Regions from separate parts of the Shewanella sp. W3-18-1 genome, predicted to be linked through region 3. Evidence: predicted binding sites of a transcription regulator. Region 3 holds the regulator's gene; each other region holds the start of a gene.
What was found. The regulator LexA, encoded in region 3, represses DNA repair genes until DNA is damaged. The targets are predictions, from matches to a motif close to TACTGTATNNNNATACAGTA.

Region 1 (4,419 bases), 1.1 Mb from region 3:
CTAAAAGCACTGGCAAGAGCTGAAGTTGATGACTTTTGGGTTACCCATTACAAGGTTCGAGAGAATGAGCCCTTTAAAGATTGGGGCCTGCTTGGTGTCCGTATCAGAGACTTTAAGTATGGCTTTGGCATAGAGTGGTACATCAACAGTTTTCACGGTCAACGAGGCAAGCGCGTGGTCTTTAGTAAGGGACTGCGTATTTCAAAGACGAAGCTGAGATACGCATTTTTGGACTGCCAAGGTCTAGCCAAAGAATGGGAGTTAGCGCTGGCCATGGAGAAAGAAGAATTCTTCAGTGATGTTCGACGCCAAGTAGATAAGCTCAACATGCTGCGTCGCAGAGTGAATGCCTATTGAGTTAACTGCGCTACTTCACTCTCGGCAACTGGTCCCAGCGTGTTGTGTAGGCGGGAGACAAATGCTCTCGCTTCATCGACCAATCTTTCTTCGTACCTTGTCCAGCAAAGAAAACCTTTCCGGCACCGCTTTGGTTAATGGTGTCCAATACAGACATTAACTGTTGGCTATTAGAGCGGGTCGATACGTCATCGAATAGTCCTGGTTGAAACATGCTAGGATCGTAAAAGTCAGACAGCATGACGCCCGCTTTGGCATAACGAAAACCATCCTTCCAAATTCGCTTGAGTAAGTGATTGGCCAGCTCGATAAAATCCCGCGTATCGCAACTGGGGATCAGTAACTCACCGGATGCGGAATTGCTGTACTGCGGCTCGTTGTCCTTAAAGGGGCTGGTTCGTATGAACACGGTCATCACTTTGGCTTGCTGCTGTTCTTTGCGTAGCTTCTCCGTGGCGCGGGTTGCGTATTCGCATACGGCCTCACGTAACAATTCAAATTGCGTTACTTTTGCGCCAAATGAACGGCTACAGACGATTTGCTTCTTAGTTGGCGGGATCTCTTCAAGTTCAATGCACGACTCACCATTGAGCTCTCTGACGGTTCTTTCTAAAACCACCGAAAACTGGTCTCTGATGGCTCTAGGAGAGGCATTGGCGAGGTCTAAGGCTGTGGTGATACCCAACGTATTTAAACGCTTAGAAAGCCGTCTACCAACGCCCCAAACATCATCAACCGGAACTAATGCGAGCAATCGACGTTGCCGTTCTGGATTGGTCAGGTCTACAACGCCCTGAGTGGCTGGATACTTTTTAGCGGCATGGTTTGCCAGTTTGGCGAGTGTTTTAGTCGGTGCAATCCCTACACAGACGGTGATCCCAATCCAGTGGCCTATGCGCTCTCGCACTTGTTGTCCGAACTCGACAAGAGATATGGCAGACTCAATACCGGTTAAGTCCAAAAACGCTTCGTCAATGGAGTAAACCTCTACTCGTGGTGCCATCTCTTCCAAAGTGCGCATCACTCGACTACTTAAATCTGCATACAGCGCATAGTTGGACGAGAATGCCAAAATACCATTGCGCTGCATTTCAGCTTTTATTTGAAAAACGGGTACGCCCATTTTAATACCGAGTAACTTAGCTTCACGCGAGCGTGCAACCACGCAGCCGTCATTGTTGGACAGCACCACAACCGGCGTATCTTTTAAATCAGGACGAAACAGCTTCTCACAACTGGCGTAAAAGTTGTTGCAGTCCACCAAGGCAAATACAGGCATGGGCTAGTCACGACTTGCGGCGCATGTTTCGCACCACATTGGTAACCACGCCAAATATCTCTAACTCTGTCCCTTCAGGAATATGGATGGGCTCATACGCTTGGTTTCTTGGGATCAACTTGACGCACGGCCTTAGTTGAAGCTCCTTTACCGTGAGTTCACCATGGATACCCGCGATGACAATGTCACCGTGTTCGGCTTGGACAGAGCGATCAACCACCAAAATATCATCTGGGTGAATCCCGGCATCAATCATTGAATCACCTTCAACACGCACAAAGAACGTTGCAGCCGGTCGCTTGATGCACAGCTCGTTAAGGTCGAGCGTTTGCTCAACATAATCCTGCGCTGGTGAGGGAAAACCAGCAGAAACACGTTCCATAAACAATGGAATACGAAGGCGCTTGGCTTTGATGAAGGCAAGTGCGCCGCTACGGCCTATCAGCGAGACACTCATGACGAACCTCGAAAAATCACAATTAGTACTGTTTGTTTATACAGTATCTAATGCTATGCTGATTTCTACAAGTAAAATTGTAGGTAAAACTGTAGTTGTTCGAGTAAGACGTTGTGTCGTGGGTGATTTCTTTTTTGTGATGAAAAACTAGATGTGGGGATTGCTCGCGCTCGCCAAAGCCTGCAAGGCTTGGACAATACTGCTTCTGCCTACTGCTCTTGTTTCTGTTACTGATCCTGTTACTGCTACTGGTTAACGCATGGGTCAAGTAACCGTCAAACAAGGCTTGTTGAACCCTTTGCAAAGGGTTTAAAAACAGTTAGTAAAATTCTGCTTCGTATTGAATTTACTGGCTTAAAGCGAAGTCAGGAGCATCATTAAAATGCTCAGTCGAACTCAGTTAAAGCCTTTTTCAACCGTTTGAAAAGGGGTTGGCTAAGCCATACGTAAAGGGTATCGGTAAGGGTTACCTAAACGGTTTAGCTAAGGCTTTCTGAAAGGCTTAGTCAAAGCCTTCATACATAGGTTCACCCAGTAGAAAGATTAAAAAAACGCTGAGGTATCCAAGGTGCATTTTGTACAACCTGTGGCACAGTTAAATAACCCAAAGCGAACAATAGAATTGAAGAGGAACCATCAATGACAAGAGCCCCTGCGCCATTTCCGCTAGAGCGCCTCGCGGATATCCCAGAAAGACCAGAAGATTTTAGATTGCTGGAGCGTATTCCATTAACGCGTGAGCCGCAGACTTGGCCACTTGAACTTTCTCCTGTGGTCGGTGATGAACGGCCAATGGTGCTGCTCGATACAGAGACAACCGGACTGTCTGCCGATGACGAGTCCATTATTGAGCTTGGTATGGTTAAGGTGCTTTACAGCCCCTCTGCTAAGCGGATTGTGTCGATTGTTGATGTGATCAGCCTGTATGAAGATCCCGGCAAGCCAATCCCCGAGCTGATTACCGAGTTAACCGGTATTACCGATGATATGGTTCAAGGCCAGCACATTGATGATTCACTGGTAGCGAGTTGGTTATCCGATGATCCGCTGGTGGTTGCACACAATGCGCAGTTTGATCGTCCTTTCTTTGAAAAGCGGTTTGCTGCATTAGGACATCTATCTTGGGCCTGTTCAGCCAGTGGCATAGATTGGAAGGCGCTGGGTTTTGAAAGTCGAAAGCTTGAGTACCTGCTGCTTCGCTTAGGTTGGTTTTATGAAGGACACCGAGCTGCAACTGATTGTTTCGCGATGGCCTGGTTGTTCCATTTGTTGCCCGAGTCCGTTGCAAACTTGTTGTCTGAAGCAGACAGGCGAACTGTGTTAGTTCGTGCGTTTGGTGCGCCGTTTGACGTAAAGGACTATTTGAAAGAGCGTGGTTACCGCTGGCATGACGGTGTTAAAGGTGCCAACAAACATTGGTGGCGCGAAATCAGCGAAGACGAGTTGCCGCAGGAACAAACTTACCTGGATGATTTGTATCATCGTGGCTCAGAACATGCCCACTATGACTACAAAGATGCCCGTAATCGATTTAAAGCTTTGTAGCTCTCTACAAGGTAAGCCTTGCATATTTGAAAACCTCTGGAAAATGGAAAGTGAACTCATGGTTTAACCAACAAGAGGAATCTTTCCATGTACCAAGACACCTACATTGAATACTGGGGCGAAATCTTCGTCTCTGCCCGCATCATTGAATTTGGCATCACGTTCGAGCGCTTTCTTAAAGATCCATGGAAGCACTTGATGTCTTGTGGCCAAGAGTCTGCACCAGACGCGATTGCTGAAGGGATGCTGCCATTGCTGCCTGCCCAGGCAGAAGTTGCCAGGCGCGTTCGAGAGAGTGAGCAACGAGTCCTGATGTCTACAGAGTCGGACAAAGGGGGATCTCAGCGCGGTAACATCGTGGTGTCACTGGTTCGGGTAGCGCATTGATTGATAGCAACTATCATCGATGGCACCAAACAAGGTCTTCACGCCCATACCTGAGCGGCAATTGCAATCCAGATCAAAAAGTTGCCGCTTAGTCTTCCCTACAAAATAATTTGTGATAGGATGATACCTAATAAAATTAATTAGGTTGAAGCCTATTCAGTGTTTTATGACCATCTGTCCAGCTTCAACCGTTAGAGATTGCTAAGTCATTGCGGATTAAGAGCAGCATTGAGTGACACTATTCAATGTGATTACGCCATGACGGTCCTTACTTTATAAGCAGAGTATTAAGAATCTGGTTGAATTGGATAAACAAGACGCATGACAAATGATGGTCTGAAACAAACGGTAGTGGCGAAGTCAGATAGGCTTTCGCAGATAGCGCAGTTGCCAC
Region 2 (4,419 bases), 1.9 Mb from region 3:
AGAGTAGCAAACTTTCAATGACCTCTCAAAGCGAAACCTAAAGAATATGTAGATTAACATCACAAAAAAGTAGCAGTTAACCTGTACCAAACAGGTTTAAACGCCACAAAAGCCAGCATTAGCAACAGAGTAAAAACAACAAGCACACTAAATTAACACCAACTGCTTTGATGCAATATCCATGTAGTTTAGTTTCATTATTGAAAAGACAGGCTCTGCTATTGGCCTAATTTGCTTATCAATATAATATTGGTAATCAATTTTAGACGTTCTGTATTGCTCTGATTCCGGTCCGTTAACTGTAATCACATAATCAATTTGCGCCCCCTTCTTGCCAAAGGCACTCGTTCCTGTTAAGTCACAAAGCTGACGTGCGACTTTAATATGTGGGGAGGATTTAGCCGTATACTCTTCAATATTGCGGCGCATACGCTTTCGAAACACTAACTCGTCATCCCTTTTACCCGTTAAGATATCTTCTATCACAGTCATAATATAACTACTGATATCACGTTGATTAAACATACGTTCATAAAGTGCTTGTTGGACAGTGCGTGCCAATGGGCTCCAATCGCTACGAACCTGTTCCATCCCTTTAAAGGTGATTTCTAATTCATTTTTTGAATTACGCCACGCACCGACATAGCGTTTCTTACTTCCCTCTTTGGATCCGCGTAGTGTAGGCATAAAAAATTGTTCGTAATGCCGTTCAAACTGCAGTTCTAAAAAGCTGTCAACTTGGTATTCATCTTGGATTTTAGTTTGCCATTTAGTATTGATATGCGTCGCGAGTGTTTGGCCAAGCAGATTAATGTCAGATAAATCGGGGGCATCCCCTAACCAAACAAAAGTAGAATCTGTATCACCATAAATCACTTGATAGCCCATTTCTTCTATCCAAGCTCGGGTTTGCTTCATAATCTGATGGCCCCGCATAGTGATGGAACTGGCTAATCTTGCATCGTGAAACACACAGCCTTGGGAGCCAAGCACACCATAAAGTGAATTCATAATAATTTTAATAGCTTGGGATAATGGTGAGTTTTGTTCACACTTCGCTTTTTCTCGTTGCTCAGAAAGACGCTGGATAAGCTTAGGTAAAATAGGTTGATGCCGACTAAAGCGGCCACCAAGAAAACCTTGAACACATTCAGACTCGGGTAAGTGTAAACCTTCAACTAACCCTTTGGGATCGATAAGAAATGTACGAATAATAGATGGATAAAGGCTTTTAAAATCAAAAACTAAAATATGTTGATAAAGTCCTGGGATAGAATCCATCACATAACCGCCAGGACTCTCTATACCATCGCTAGCAGGGGCATCCGGAGCGACATATCCTGCACGATGTAAATGCGGTAAATACAGATGATTAAATGCTGCAACCGAAGCCCCTACCCGTCCAAGCTCTAAGCCTGTGAGCTCAGCTCTGGCAAGGGCAAAATCCCATAATTGAGTTTGATTAAAAATATCCCACACTAATCGACTGTCGGTAAGATTATAGTGTGCTAACGCCTGTTTATTTGTCGCAAACAGCGCATCAATTTCGTTAACTCGATTGTCAACATTATGAATAGCCTTTCCTTCACCTAAAAGCGCTTGGGCGACAAACTCTAGGGAGAATCGCTCAAAATGATAAAACGCCGCTTTTAACCAATCGATACCATCAAGCACGACACGCCCGGGTAAACTTAAAGTCTCGGGGCGAAATTTATTATCCACCTTCCATTCAAGCAGCGTCCCTCCACGTCCAATGGTAAGAGGAATGCGATGTAATAATGCTCGTCGAAACAATAATGCAAGATCAAATGTAACGACAGACCAGCCGATGATGAAATCAGGATCATATTCGTGGAACCAAACGATTAAGCGGCGGATCAGGGCGGCTTCATCCATAACCCACTCGATGTAATGGACAGCATTAGCTTCCGGTTTTCCGACCATAATCACTTTTTCATAAATATCATCCTTCGAATCTTTACCATATAGGGCAACTGAATAGATGACCCCCTCAAAGCTGCACTCAAAATCCAGCGAAATAGTACGTAAACTAACAGAAGTTTGCGGAGCAATACTCTTAGCACGCTCTGCTATAAATATAGGAGGCTCATCAATCTGCTGTTGATAATATCCAAGAAAAGCAACATCAAGTGCCACAAAACGCTCAATTAAGAAACGTTGTTCGGGGCGAATATCCGCTTCAAATAATGGAATATCGGCATCTTTAGCAATTCGCTGTAAAGTACGTGATGCGCTACTTGATTGCGCATAAATGCCACTGACAGCTTCACCTTTAAAACTTTTAAGCCCTAAAGGGGAAAAACGCAGTCCTTGGCCGGGCGTTTGCAACTGCAATGAAGTCACATCAGCTTGATGACAAAAACAAATGTATTCAGCATCGTGAACTTCCACCAATACAGGGCCTTGCTCGGTTGCTAAATAATATTGCAGCACTAGATGGCCATTACGCTGGCTTGCATGGCGTGTTAAGACTCGACCTTGTACACTCACGAGTGCATTAGTCTCAGGCTTCATCGGCATGGACTCTCAATTTAAAATGCCATTTAAAGGCAGAAAGGTTTCTTAGGCTATGCAATCACTGTTATTATGTACAGCATTAATTCGATAAAGTAGTGACGCATGTTACCTGACAATGTAAAAACACAGATCCGCGCCATCTATAAGGATATCGCCACTGCGTTACCTAATTTTAGGCCGCGCCGCGAACAAAACTTTATGGTTGCCGAAATCTCTAAAACCCTCGCCGGAGAATACGACAAAGATAGACGTATTATTGTGGTTGAAGCAGGTACAGGGATTGGTAAATCGTTATCTTACATTTTAGGTACTATCCCACTTGCCCTTGCAAGCAAAAAAAAAGTGTGCATTGCCACCGCAACTGTCGCACTTCAGGAGCAGTTGCTACACAAAGACTTGCCCTTCTTTCTGGCACAATCGGGTTTGAATTTTCGGTTTGGTTTAGTGAAAGGTCGGCAACGTTATGTCTGTCTTTCAAAACTAGCTATGCTGGTTGGTGATGATAACAGCACTCAAATGGCCATGTGGCAAACCAAACCCGATAATAGCCAAATTGCTATGCTACAAGCATTATTAGAAGACTTTACCGAAGGGCGCTGGAATGGTGAACTGGATACGTTAACCACACCACTTCCCGACTATCTCTGGCAACAAATCGCCTGTGATAAACACAGTTGCCACCGCCAAGTTGCCAGCCACCGAAATTGCCCTTTCCATAAAGCACGTGAAGATGTCGATACTTGGGATGTCTTAATCGCCAACCATAGCTTACTATTCGCCGATCTAGAACTCGGGGGGGGCGTGATTCTGCCAGATCCGGAAGACGTGTTCTACGTTATCGACGAAGCCCATCATTTGCCAATTGTCGCACGGGATTTTTCCAGCGCACAGGCAACCCTCAGGGGTGCTACCGACTGGCTTGAAAAAGTAGGAAAGACTAGCGCTAAGTTACAGAATCAAATCAAAAGCAATCATATCATCGCACCGGCTCAGGCCATGCAAGACCATATTGCCGATCTTATTGGCCAGCTCAATCAAGTCGCCCATTATTGCGATACCCAAACTAAACAATTTGCGAACCCAGAAAGCCGCTATCGCTTCGAGCATGGCGTATTACCTGAGACATTACGGATCCCCGCTGAAAATCTCGCTACCACGGCTAATCTTGCCTTAAAGCAATTTAACAAAATGCAATTGTTGCTCACTGAAGCTATTAAGGATGGGGATATTCCTAAGCATCAATCCGAAGCACTGCAAGCTGAAATGGGCTTTATGTTACAGCGCCTCGAAAATCTGCAAAAATTATGGCGTATGATGGCCAAAGAAGATAAACACAAGGGCGCGCCAATGGCCCGCTGGATTGAACTCATCACTGGTAAGCAGGTAGATTATCTCTTTAGTGCATCTCCAATTGAAGTAGGTTTTATGCTTGAGTCTATGCTATGGCAAAAAGCCGCTGGAGTAGTGTTGTGTAGTGCAACCTTGCGGGCACTTAACAACTTTGATCACTTCGTTCATCAAGTAGGATTATCACTCAACGATGGAAGTCGCTATTTAGCCCTGCAATCCCCCTTCGATTATCCCAATAATGCCACGCTGTATTTACCCAAAATGAAAACAGAGCCTACGGATGATGCCTATACCGCAGAACTGGCCGAACAAATTATCGAGTTGATTGAAGGTGAGATGGCCACTTTAGTGCTGTTTGCCTCTTACTGGCAAATGGAAAAAGTCGCCGAACTGCTCGAGGGAAAACTCAAAACGGAACTGCTTATCCAAGGTAATGCGCCTAGGCAGCAATTACTCGAACACCATAAATCAAAATGTGATCGAGGTGAACCCAGTATTTTATTCGGTACGGGCAGTTTCTCAGAAGGATTA
Region 3 (4,419 bases):
TGCTTCTGGTAAGGCTTTTACGACTATGGGCATAAAGCCGTGATCTTTACCGCAAAGTTCAGCACACTGGCCGCGATAAATGCCTGGTTTATCGATACGTGTCCATGCTTCATTAATAAAACCAGGATTCGCATCTTTTTTCACCGCAAAGGCTGGAACCCACCATGAATGAATGACATCTTCTGATGTCATTAGGAAGCGGATTTTGCGATTTATTGGAACAACAAGCGGTTTATCGACTTCAAGGAGATAGTGCTCGCCCTTAGGTTCTGAACCATCAATTTGTGTTCTAGGTGTCGAGAGTATGCTGTAAAAATCAATATCTTGATCGAAGTAGCTGTAATGCCATTTCCACTGAGAACCAGTGACTTTGATGGTGATATCAGCATTGCTCGTATCTTCCATTGCGATTAAGGTTTTGGTTGCAGGTATGGCCATTAGGATCAGGATAATAAATGGCAATATGGTCCAAGCAATTTCAACTTTGGTACTTTCATGGAAATGGGCGGCAACTGCGCCTTTGGATTTTCTGTGGTTTATCATGGCATAAATCATTACGCCAAAAACCACGAGGCCAATAGCACAGCAGATATACAAGATAGTCATATGCAAGTGATAAACCTTGCCACTTATCTCGGTTACACCAGTGGTCATATTGAACCGCGAATCCGCTGCGTTCAACGGTGGTGCGAATAACACCACGAGTAAACAATACAACAATTGCTTCACAAGACTTCTCCTCTGCTAATTGCAAATTGCAACTACAAAGAAGAGTCACACAGTAAGTCTCAACTCTATGCAAACTCTTCAGTTCCCAAAAAAGCGTTTTTGACTTCAATGTGCGTTGATGGCTTACTTTTGTACTGTTACTGCTGTTAATTCGCCACGCTGGCACATACTACTGAAAAAATCTGTCATTTTAATTATTGATGGAAAATTGGCTGGGATAACAGCTCGGTTTTTACCATCGCCAGAGATATAGAGTCACCAGCTTAATCAACCATACTTGCTGTTTAAATATTGATCAAGATCACTTATTTTTCTAATTGTCTGAAAAATTGCTAAAAAAAAGCCTCACATTCATATGTGAGGCGGCTTTCACGGCTAAAAAATCTTTTGTAAAACTAATGAACAGGGCTAAAAAAAGTGGCTTGCTTAAAGTGTGTATGTTGCTCAAGGCGGACCTTATCCTGTAAGTGGTTATTTACTTCCTCTAATACAATACCCATCGCTCTGGCACTTTTTGCCACAATTTGTAAGCGTCGATTATCACGGGCATCGAGTGAGGTCGTCCAAGTAATGACTGCACTGGACGTACCACTTGTTAAGGCTTTCTCCATCGCCCATAGGGTTTCTACCTCATCTTTTGCATGAACGAGTAATATACGATCCATGCGCACACCTGCTGATGTGAGTAACTGTTTATAGCCAATACTTGGTGGATTGATGAGTACAACCCAACGCCCCTGTTGACTGAGTTGTGCGAGCTGCGTACTGAGCTGGATTAACTCAGTACGGCCTTGAGTCTGTGTAGGCACACAGCTGATCGGTGCATACTGCCAGTTTGCATCAGGCTCTCGAATGTTGTCGAGCCACAACCCCGGATGACGTGGGGCATTGCCTAATAGGTTACTCATAGCCAATCTCCATTACGGATCACACCAACAGCGAGTCCTTCAATTGTTAAACTTTGACAACTTAAATCCACTTTAATTGGTGAGTAGTCTTCATTTTCTGCGTATAGATAGACTAAGTTGCCTTTTTTTTCGAAGCGTTTAACCGTGACATCATCGTCGACTCTTGCAACAACTACTTGACCATTTCTCGCTTGTTGTACTTTATGCACCGCTAACAAATCACCTTCAAGAATGCCGATGTTTTTCATGCTGTCACCTTTTACTCGCAGTAAAAAATCGGCGGTAGGGTGGAACATACTTGGGTCAACTTGATAGTACTGTTCAACATGTTCTTGAGCCAAGATTGGCTCACCAGCGGCTACTTGGCCTATAAGTGGCAGGCCATATTCAACCACGACCTCTTCCTCTGCTGGGAGACGGATACCCCGAGAGGTACCTGGCATGATTTCGATACAGCCTTTTTTGGCGAGAGCTTTGAGGTGCTCCTCAGCAGCATTAGCACTTTTAAAGCCTAAACGAGTGGCAATTTCTGCTCGGGTGGGTGGCATTCCTGTATCGGCAATATTACGTTTAATTAGCTCTAAAATTTCAGCTTGGCGTGGCGTTAAGGGTCTCATGGCTGTTCCTGTTTTTCTATACAGTTACTGTTAGTATATACAGTATTGTTTGTAGTGCAAGTATTAACCATTTTTAGATCGTAAAGTGTTTTAAATCGGCAAATCTCAGCCTGATCTATTGGTTGAGTTTTTATGGAAGATAAGGCGTTTTATATTTTCTTATTTAATTTTAAGTGTTTAATTTTTTAAGAGTATTTATTTTATCCCGATGGGATGCATATATTGTTTTATAGGCTTATAAAACGCCTGATGTTAGGGCGATTTAGGGATATATAGGAGAGAATTAGCGAATACTCCCCAGAGTCTGGTATTCTATTGGGCTAGTAAACGTACTTAATTGCATAAGAATAATGCCTAAACAAGACTCTCTTTGGTTGAAATCATTACGTTGGATCCAAAAACACTTAGTCCACACTATTGTGGTGCCTCAGGATCCTTTTGCCGATCTGAATCTGGATACCTCCAGACCACTTGCTTATGTCATGAAAACAGAATCGCTGAGTGACATTGCGGCACTAAGTGAAGTCACCGAAAAATTAGGCTTGCCAAGCCCCTACGAACCTTTAGTTGTTAACGGTGTTGTTGCGCCACGGGTTGTTTGCCTTCAAGGACGTAAACCTTTGTTTGGTGAACGTGCGGGTAACGAGCCATTCCTTGAGTGTTTTATGCGTCTCTTGGCTGTTCATAAGGAGCGCCCGGAGCTTGATATTCAGTTAGTGCCAGTGAGTCTTTATTGGGGACGTACTCCAGGTAAAGAAGACGATACGATGAAAGCGGCTGTGTTGGAGCGTGAAAATCCAACTTGGCTACGTAAGTGCTTCATGATTTTGTTTCTAGGCCGTCATAATTTTGTACAGTTTTCGAATGCAGTTTCACTGCGTTATATGGCAGATGAACACGGTACTGATATGGGGATAGCCCATAAATTAGCGCGTGTGGCACGGGTGCATTTTCGCCGCCAACGTAAGGTGATGACGGGTCCTTTACTGCCAAATCGTCAGGCATTATTTGATTCGTTGCTCAAATCGGAGTCATTACGTAAGGCGATTCAAGAAGAGGCTGTGAGCAAAAAGATTTCTGAAACTCAATCTCGTGAAACTGCAATTGAGTATCTTGATGAAATAGCAGCAAATTATTCAGATAGTTTAGTGCGCATTGCCGAGCGTTTTTTAACCTGGTTATGGAATAAGCTCTACAGTGGCATCAATATTAAAGGTGCCGAACATATTCGTCAGTTACACCATGATGGTCACGAAATTGTCTATGTGCCTTGTCATCGAAGTCATATGGATTATCTATTGCTATCCTACATTTTGTATTACCAAGGTATGGTGCCGCCGCATATTGCAGCAGGGATAAACCTTAACTTTTGGCCCGCGGGACCATTGTTCCGCCGTGGTGGCGCGTTCTTTATCCGTCGTAGTTTTAATGGTAATAAGCTTTATACCGCAGTCTTTCGTGAATATTTAGATCAACTGTTTGCCAAGGGCTATTCGGTGGAGTATTTCTCTGAGGGCGGTCGGTCTCGTACGGGGCGTTTGTTAGCGCCCAAAACGGGCATGATAGCAATGACAATGAACAGCGTGCTGCGCGGAATTGAGCGCCCAGTTACTTTGGTTCCCGTATATTTAGGTTATGACCATGTGATGGAAGTCGCCACGTATCACAAAGAGTTAAGTGGCAAGAAAAAACAAAAAGAATCCGTTTGGCAAGTTTTTGGAGCTATTCGCAAGTTAGGTAATTTTGGTCAAGGTTATGTGAACTTTGGAGAGCCGATTACCCTGCAAACCTTTTTAAACGAAATGGCACCTAACTGGCGCGCAGAGCTTGCCGATGATCCTGAACAAAAGCCAACTTGGTTAACTCCAGCGGTTAACGTGTTAGCAAATCGGGTGATGACACGTATTAATGATGCGGCAGCGGCCAGTTCCGTCACGCTCACCAGTTTAGCTTTATTGGCTTCTGAGCAAAATGCGCTTGAGCGTTGTTTGTTAGAACGTCAGTTAGATTTGTACCTCACGCTGCTGAAGCGGGTGCCTTATACCTCTTTTACTTCTGTCGCGGAAGGTGATGGTAAGCATCTTGTTCAGCAGGGTATTGATTTAAATAAGTTTTCAGTATCCAGTGATCCTTTAGGTGAGATAGTGTCTATCGATGCTAATCAG
Region 4 (4,419 bases), 1.2 Mb from region 3:
ACTAAGATGTAACGTCTACATGAAGATCAGCGGGTTTGCCTCGCTGATCTTATTTCTACTTTTGTACATATACTTAATCTTTTATACAGTTTATCTAACTATAAAAATCCGCCCTCACAAATTCATCCTCTGCCATCTTTATTAAATTCAGCTAATTCTGTTATGTGTGTAATGTCCTTTCTTTACAAATAGTTGTTTACGTTTTTTATATGAATTTCATCTGTTGTTGCCCCGTAAAAATTGTTAACGTGTAAAACTGTTTTTGCGCCTTATATTGTTAAATGTTGTCGGTCTGACGGGGATATAGATGGGATATATAAAACGTTCTCTAAGTTTGCAGTTGGTTGTGACGATTGTCAGCGCCTTAGCAGTACTCCTTACCTTAGTTGCCGTTTTGTTGGTAACGAAAGAAAGTAATAATACTCGTAAGCAAGTCGATGAGGATATTTCGGCACTTGTTGCATTAAAAGCCAATGAAATCAGTGGATATTTTATTGCTAAGGGTCAGGTCATCCACTCCATATTTGCTGAACCGGGTTTAGTGAGTTGGTTTAGCCAGTATCATGCCCGTGGCAGCAATCTTGCCGCTGATAGCCAATATCAAAATATTATTCGTTATTTCAAATCCTTTTCTGAGCGCGATCCCGATATAAAATCCGTATTTTTTGGTTCGGCTAATACGTTTGAATATTTTGATCTCAATGGTCGTTTCGATGGCGACCCCAATTATTACACCAATAAACGACCTTGGTGGCAGGAGGCTATCGACCAACGTGGACTCTTTGTGGGCGACCCTGCAGTGGATGCTAACGATGGCTCTATCTCTGCTACGGTTAAAACTCCTGTCTATGGGGCAAATGGTGAATTGATTGGTATCGGTGGTATGGATATTTTGATCGATACTATTGGTAAATCCCTGTTAGCACCGATCAAATATCGCAATTTTGGTCAGGCTTTCCTGATGACCGATGACGGCAAGCTGGTTTATTTCCCTGGATTTTCTGAGCGTTTTCCACCGGGCTCTTTAGCTAGTCAAGTCGACAGTCAGTTTGAAAATACGTCTGGATTCGCCTTACTAAGACAACAGATGCAACGGGAAGCTCAAGGCTTTGCTGAAGTGACGTTTAATGGCGTGCCACAGAGAGTCACTTTTGTATCTGTCGGAGGGGATTATCCTAAGCAAAAATGGCACTTAGCCTTTATGTTACCCCATGAGGTAATAGAAGCGCCTGTGACAGTGGCCTTTTGGAATGCGTGTTTAGTTGCTATCGGCATTATGCTATTAGTCGGAATAACGGTTTGGTTAATGTTGCTGCCCTTTAGACGTCAGTTATCTAAGCTATTGGATGCGATGGAGGATATTGCTGAAGGTGATAGCGATCTTTCTCAACGTATTCTAATGGATCGAGAAGATGAATTAGGCAAACTGGGTGATGCCTTTAACCGCTTTGCTGAAAAAGTTCAGCATATGTTATTGCATACCCGCACGCTAACGCAGGAAGTCGGTACAGGGGTGGAAGATGCTCGGCAAGTGTGTGAATTAGCCGTATCTTCAGTGTCATCTCAGAAACAGCAAATCGATTCTGTGGCAACCGCAGCGACACAAATGGCACAGACGAGCCAAGAGATGGCGGTGAGTGCCCAAAGAGCAAATGATTTTGCACAGAAAGCACAAACTCAAGCCCACGATGGTACTCAGATTGTTTCACGTGCGACAGAAGGGATGAAAGTACTATCTCTGCAAGTTATTGAGGCTGCAAAAGTGATTAAACACTTACGTAATAGCTCAGAACAAATCGGTGAGGTATTGAGTGTTATTCGTCATATTGCCGAGCAAACTAATCTACTGGCGCTCAATGCGGCTATCGAAGCGGCCCGTGCGGGTGAACAAGGCCGTGGCTTTGCTGTGGTGGCAGATGAAGTGCGTACGTTGGCATCGCGAACCCAAGATTCTACCGCTAATATTCAGGGCATTATTCAGACATTACAACAAAGTGCATTACAGGCAGAACAAGTGATGGAGTCTGGCGTTGAGCAGGCAAAAGCAGGTCAGGATCTGACGACTCAAGTGGAGCAAGCATTAAATGATATCGCAAATGCCATTGTGTCTATTCAGCAACAAACCGTAGAAATTACCGTGGCAATTGGTCAACAGGCGGTAGTGGCTGAGGAAGTGGCGCAAAACGTTGAGAATGTCCGTGGTTTATCGGATCAATCTTTGTTATCCAGCCAAGATCTATCGCAAAGTCTACAGGGCTTTGAACATGTAACCCGTAAACTCACCTTAAATATTGGGCAATTCAAAATCTGATCTCAGGTAGACGCGTCATCAATAAAAGGAGCTTCGGCTCCTTTTGTTTTATCTGTGGGTAAGAGAATAAGTGTGTATAGAGCACTTGATTACTGGTTTTATATACAGTATTTTGACGTTGGAGGAATTCAACGTGCGAAAAATTATTCACATCGATATGGACTGCTATTTTGCAGCAGTAGAAATGCGTGACTTTCCCGAGTACCGTGGCAAGCCTTTAGCCGTGGGTGGCAGTCGTGAACGTCGCGGTGTGATCAGCACTTGTAGTTACGAGGCGCGTAAATTTGGGGTACGTTCGGCGATGGCGACTTCCTATGCCTTTAAGCTGTGTCCCAATCTTATTTTGGTTCCCGGTCGGATGCAGGTTTACAAAGAAGTATCGCTACACATTCGTGAAATCTTCTCCCGCTACACGCCATTGATTGAACCGCTTTCCTTAGATGAAGCCTATTTAGATGTGAGTGAGTGCCAACAATATAAGGGTTCTGCAACCTTAATTGCTGAGGCTATTCGCCGTGATATCTTAGCCGAAACGGGTTTAACGGCTTCGGCGGGGATAGCACCAGTGAAGTTTTTGGCAAAGGTTGCCTCGGATCTGAATAAGCCTAACGGGCAATATGTGATCACACCAGAGATGCTTCCTGAGTTTGTTAAGACCTTATCGCTACGTAAAATTCCCGGAGTGGGTAAAGTCACCGCTGAAAAGTTAACATCCCTTGGGTTAAACACTTGTGGTGATGTGCAGGTTTATTCAAAACAAGAGTTGCTCTCCCGTTTTGGTAAATTGGGTGCAGTGCTAATTGAGCGCGCCCATGGCATTGACGGACGGGGAATTTCCATCGATCGTGAGCGTAAGTCCGTTGGCGTTGAGACCACTCTCGCCAAGGATATTTATACCTTAGAACAGTGCCAGCAGGTGATGCCGGGATTAATCCAAGAGTTGGCGTTGCGTTTAAGCCGCAGCGCTAAGGATCGAAAGATCCATAAGCAAGTCGTTAAACTTAAATTTAGCGATTTTAAACAAACCACCATAGAGCATCGCACTGAGGAGGTTTCAGTGAACCTGTTTTATGATCTTCTTACTCAGGCATTAGCTAGGCAGGATGCTCGGGGGATCCGGCTTGTGGGTATTTCTGTAGGATTAGCCGATTCAACACTTTATGTCGCATCAACATTAAACACCCAGACTCAGCTTGATTTAGCGCTCTAGGCACTTATTGAGTCGATCAATTTCATCACCAACTCGAATCGCTTAATAAGCTGAGGGTGGGTTTTCCAGCATAAAATCAATCAAGAGCCTAACCCGTAGAGGAAGATTATCGCGATCGCGATACATCAAGTAAGCGGTACGCGGAGCACCTTTCCACTCGGGCAGTATTTGAATAAGCTTGCCGCTTTGTATTCGTTCACTCGCCATGCTAATTGGTAATAGTCCAATACCGAGCCCTGCCATCACAGCTTGACTGGCGATAGCCATATCATCGACGGCTAATTTGATATTGCCCCTCGGCTCAAATTCGAAATCTTGCCCAGTGATATTATGTTGTAAGCGCCATGTTTTAGCTGGTTTTGCGATAATAACGGGATGTTGTTCGAGCTCCTCTATAGATTGCAGAGAATGCCATTGCGTTGCCGAACTACTGGCGCAAAGCACAAAGCTAATGGTGGTGAGTGGCCTTGCAATCCAATCAGGATCTTTAGGCTCGCCAACCCGAAAGGCGATATCAATCGCGTTTTCACTGACATCGATATTCATATTCGACAGGCTTAAATCGATATCGATATTAGGATAGCGTAATTGAAAGGCGTTGAGTGATTCCCCCAGCCAAAGGTAGGTGGTGTTGATGGGTGCTGAGATCCGCAGTTTTCCAACCGCTTGATGTTTATCGGCATGCAGCTCACCCGATACTTGGTTTAACTCGATAAACAGTGGGCCGCAACGTTCGAGATAACGCTGACCTGTGGCGGTAAGATTTACCCTATGGGCGTCTCGGTGCAGTAAGCGCAACCCTAAAGACTGTTCTAATAGATTGATTCGACGACTTAAGGTAGACGGTGGAATACCTAAATGCTCAGCCGCGAGCTTAAAACTGCCCTGCTGTGCCACA

Region 1: a site for LexA is predicted at 2,120-2,139, ahead of umuD (translesion error-prone DNA polymerase V autoproteolytic subunit). Genes of this name have one in related genera too.
Region 2: a site for LexA is predicted at 2,598-2,617, ahead of dinG (ATP-dependent DNA helicase DinG). Genes of this name have one in related genera too.
Region 4: a site for LexA is predicted at 2,402-2,421, ahead of dinB (DNA polymerase IV). Genes of this name have one in related genera too.

Annotation. Positions count from the first base shown of each region.
Region 1 covers NC_008750.1:1,229,273-1,233,691, forward strand. The annotation lists gene mobI (conjugative transfer protein MobI(A/C)) at 1-357, shown strand, start outside; gene umuC (translesion error-prone DNA polymerase V subunit UmuC) at 368-1,636, opposite strand; gene umuD (translesion error-prone DNA polymerase V autoproteolytic subunit) at 1,644-2,093, opposite strand; gene SPUTW3181_RS05620 (3'-5' exonuclease) at 2,733-3,638, shown strand; gene SPUTW3181_RS05625 (hypothetical protein) at 3,726-4,025, shown strand; gene SPUTW3181_RS05630 (WYL domain-containing protein) at 4,347-4,419, shown strand, end outside.
Region 2 covers NC_008750.1:2,946,652-2,951,070, forward strand. The annotation lists gene SPUTW3181_RS13525 (DNA polymerase II) at 148-2,535, opposite strand; gene dinG (ATP-dependent DNA helicase DinG) at 2,641-4,419, shown strand, end outside.
Region 3 covers NC_008750.1:160,621-165,039, forward strand. The annotation lists gene coxB (cytochrome c oxidase subunit II) at 1-729, opposite strand, end outside; gene SPUTW3181_RS00700 (cell division inhibitor SulA) at 1,125-1,637, opposite strand; gene lexA (transcriptional repressor LexA) at 1,634-2,254, opposite strand; gene plsB (glycerol-3-phosphate 1-O-acyltransferase PlsB) at 2,605-4,419, shown strand, end outside.
Region 4 covers NC_008750.1:3,679,498-3,683,916, reverse strand. The annotation lists gene bfr (bacterioferritin) at 1-12, shown strand, start outside; gene SPUTW3181_RS16765 (methyl-accepting chemotaxis protein) at 308-2,311, shown strand; gene dinB (DNA polymerase IV) at 2,445-3,521, shown strand; gene SPUTW3181_RS16755 (LysR family transcriptional regulator) at 3,564-4,419, opposite strand, start outside.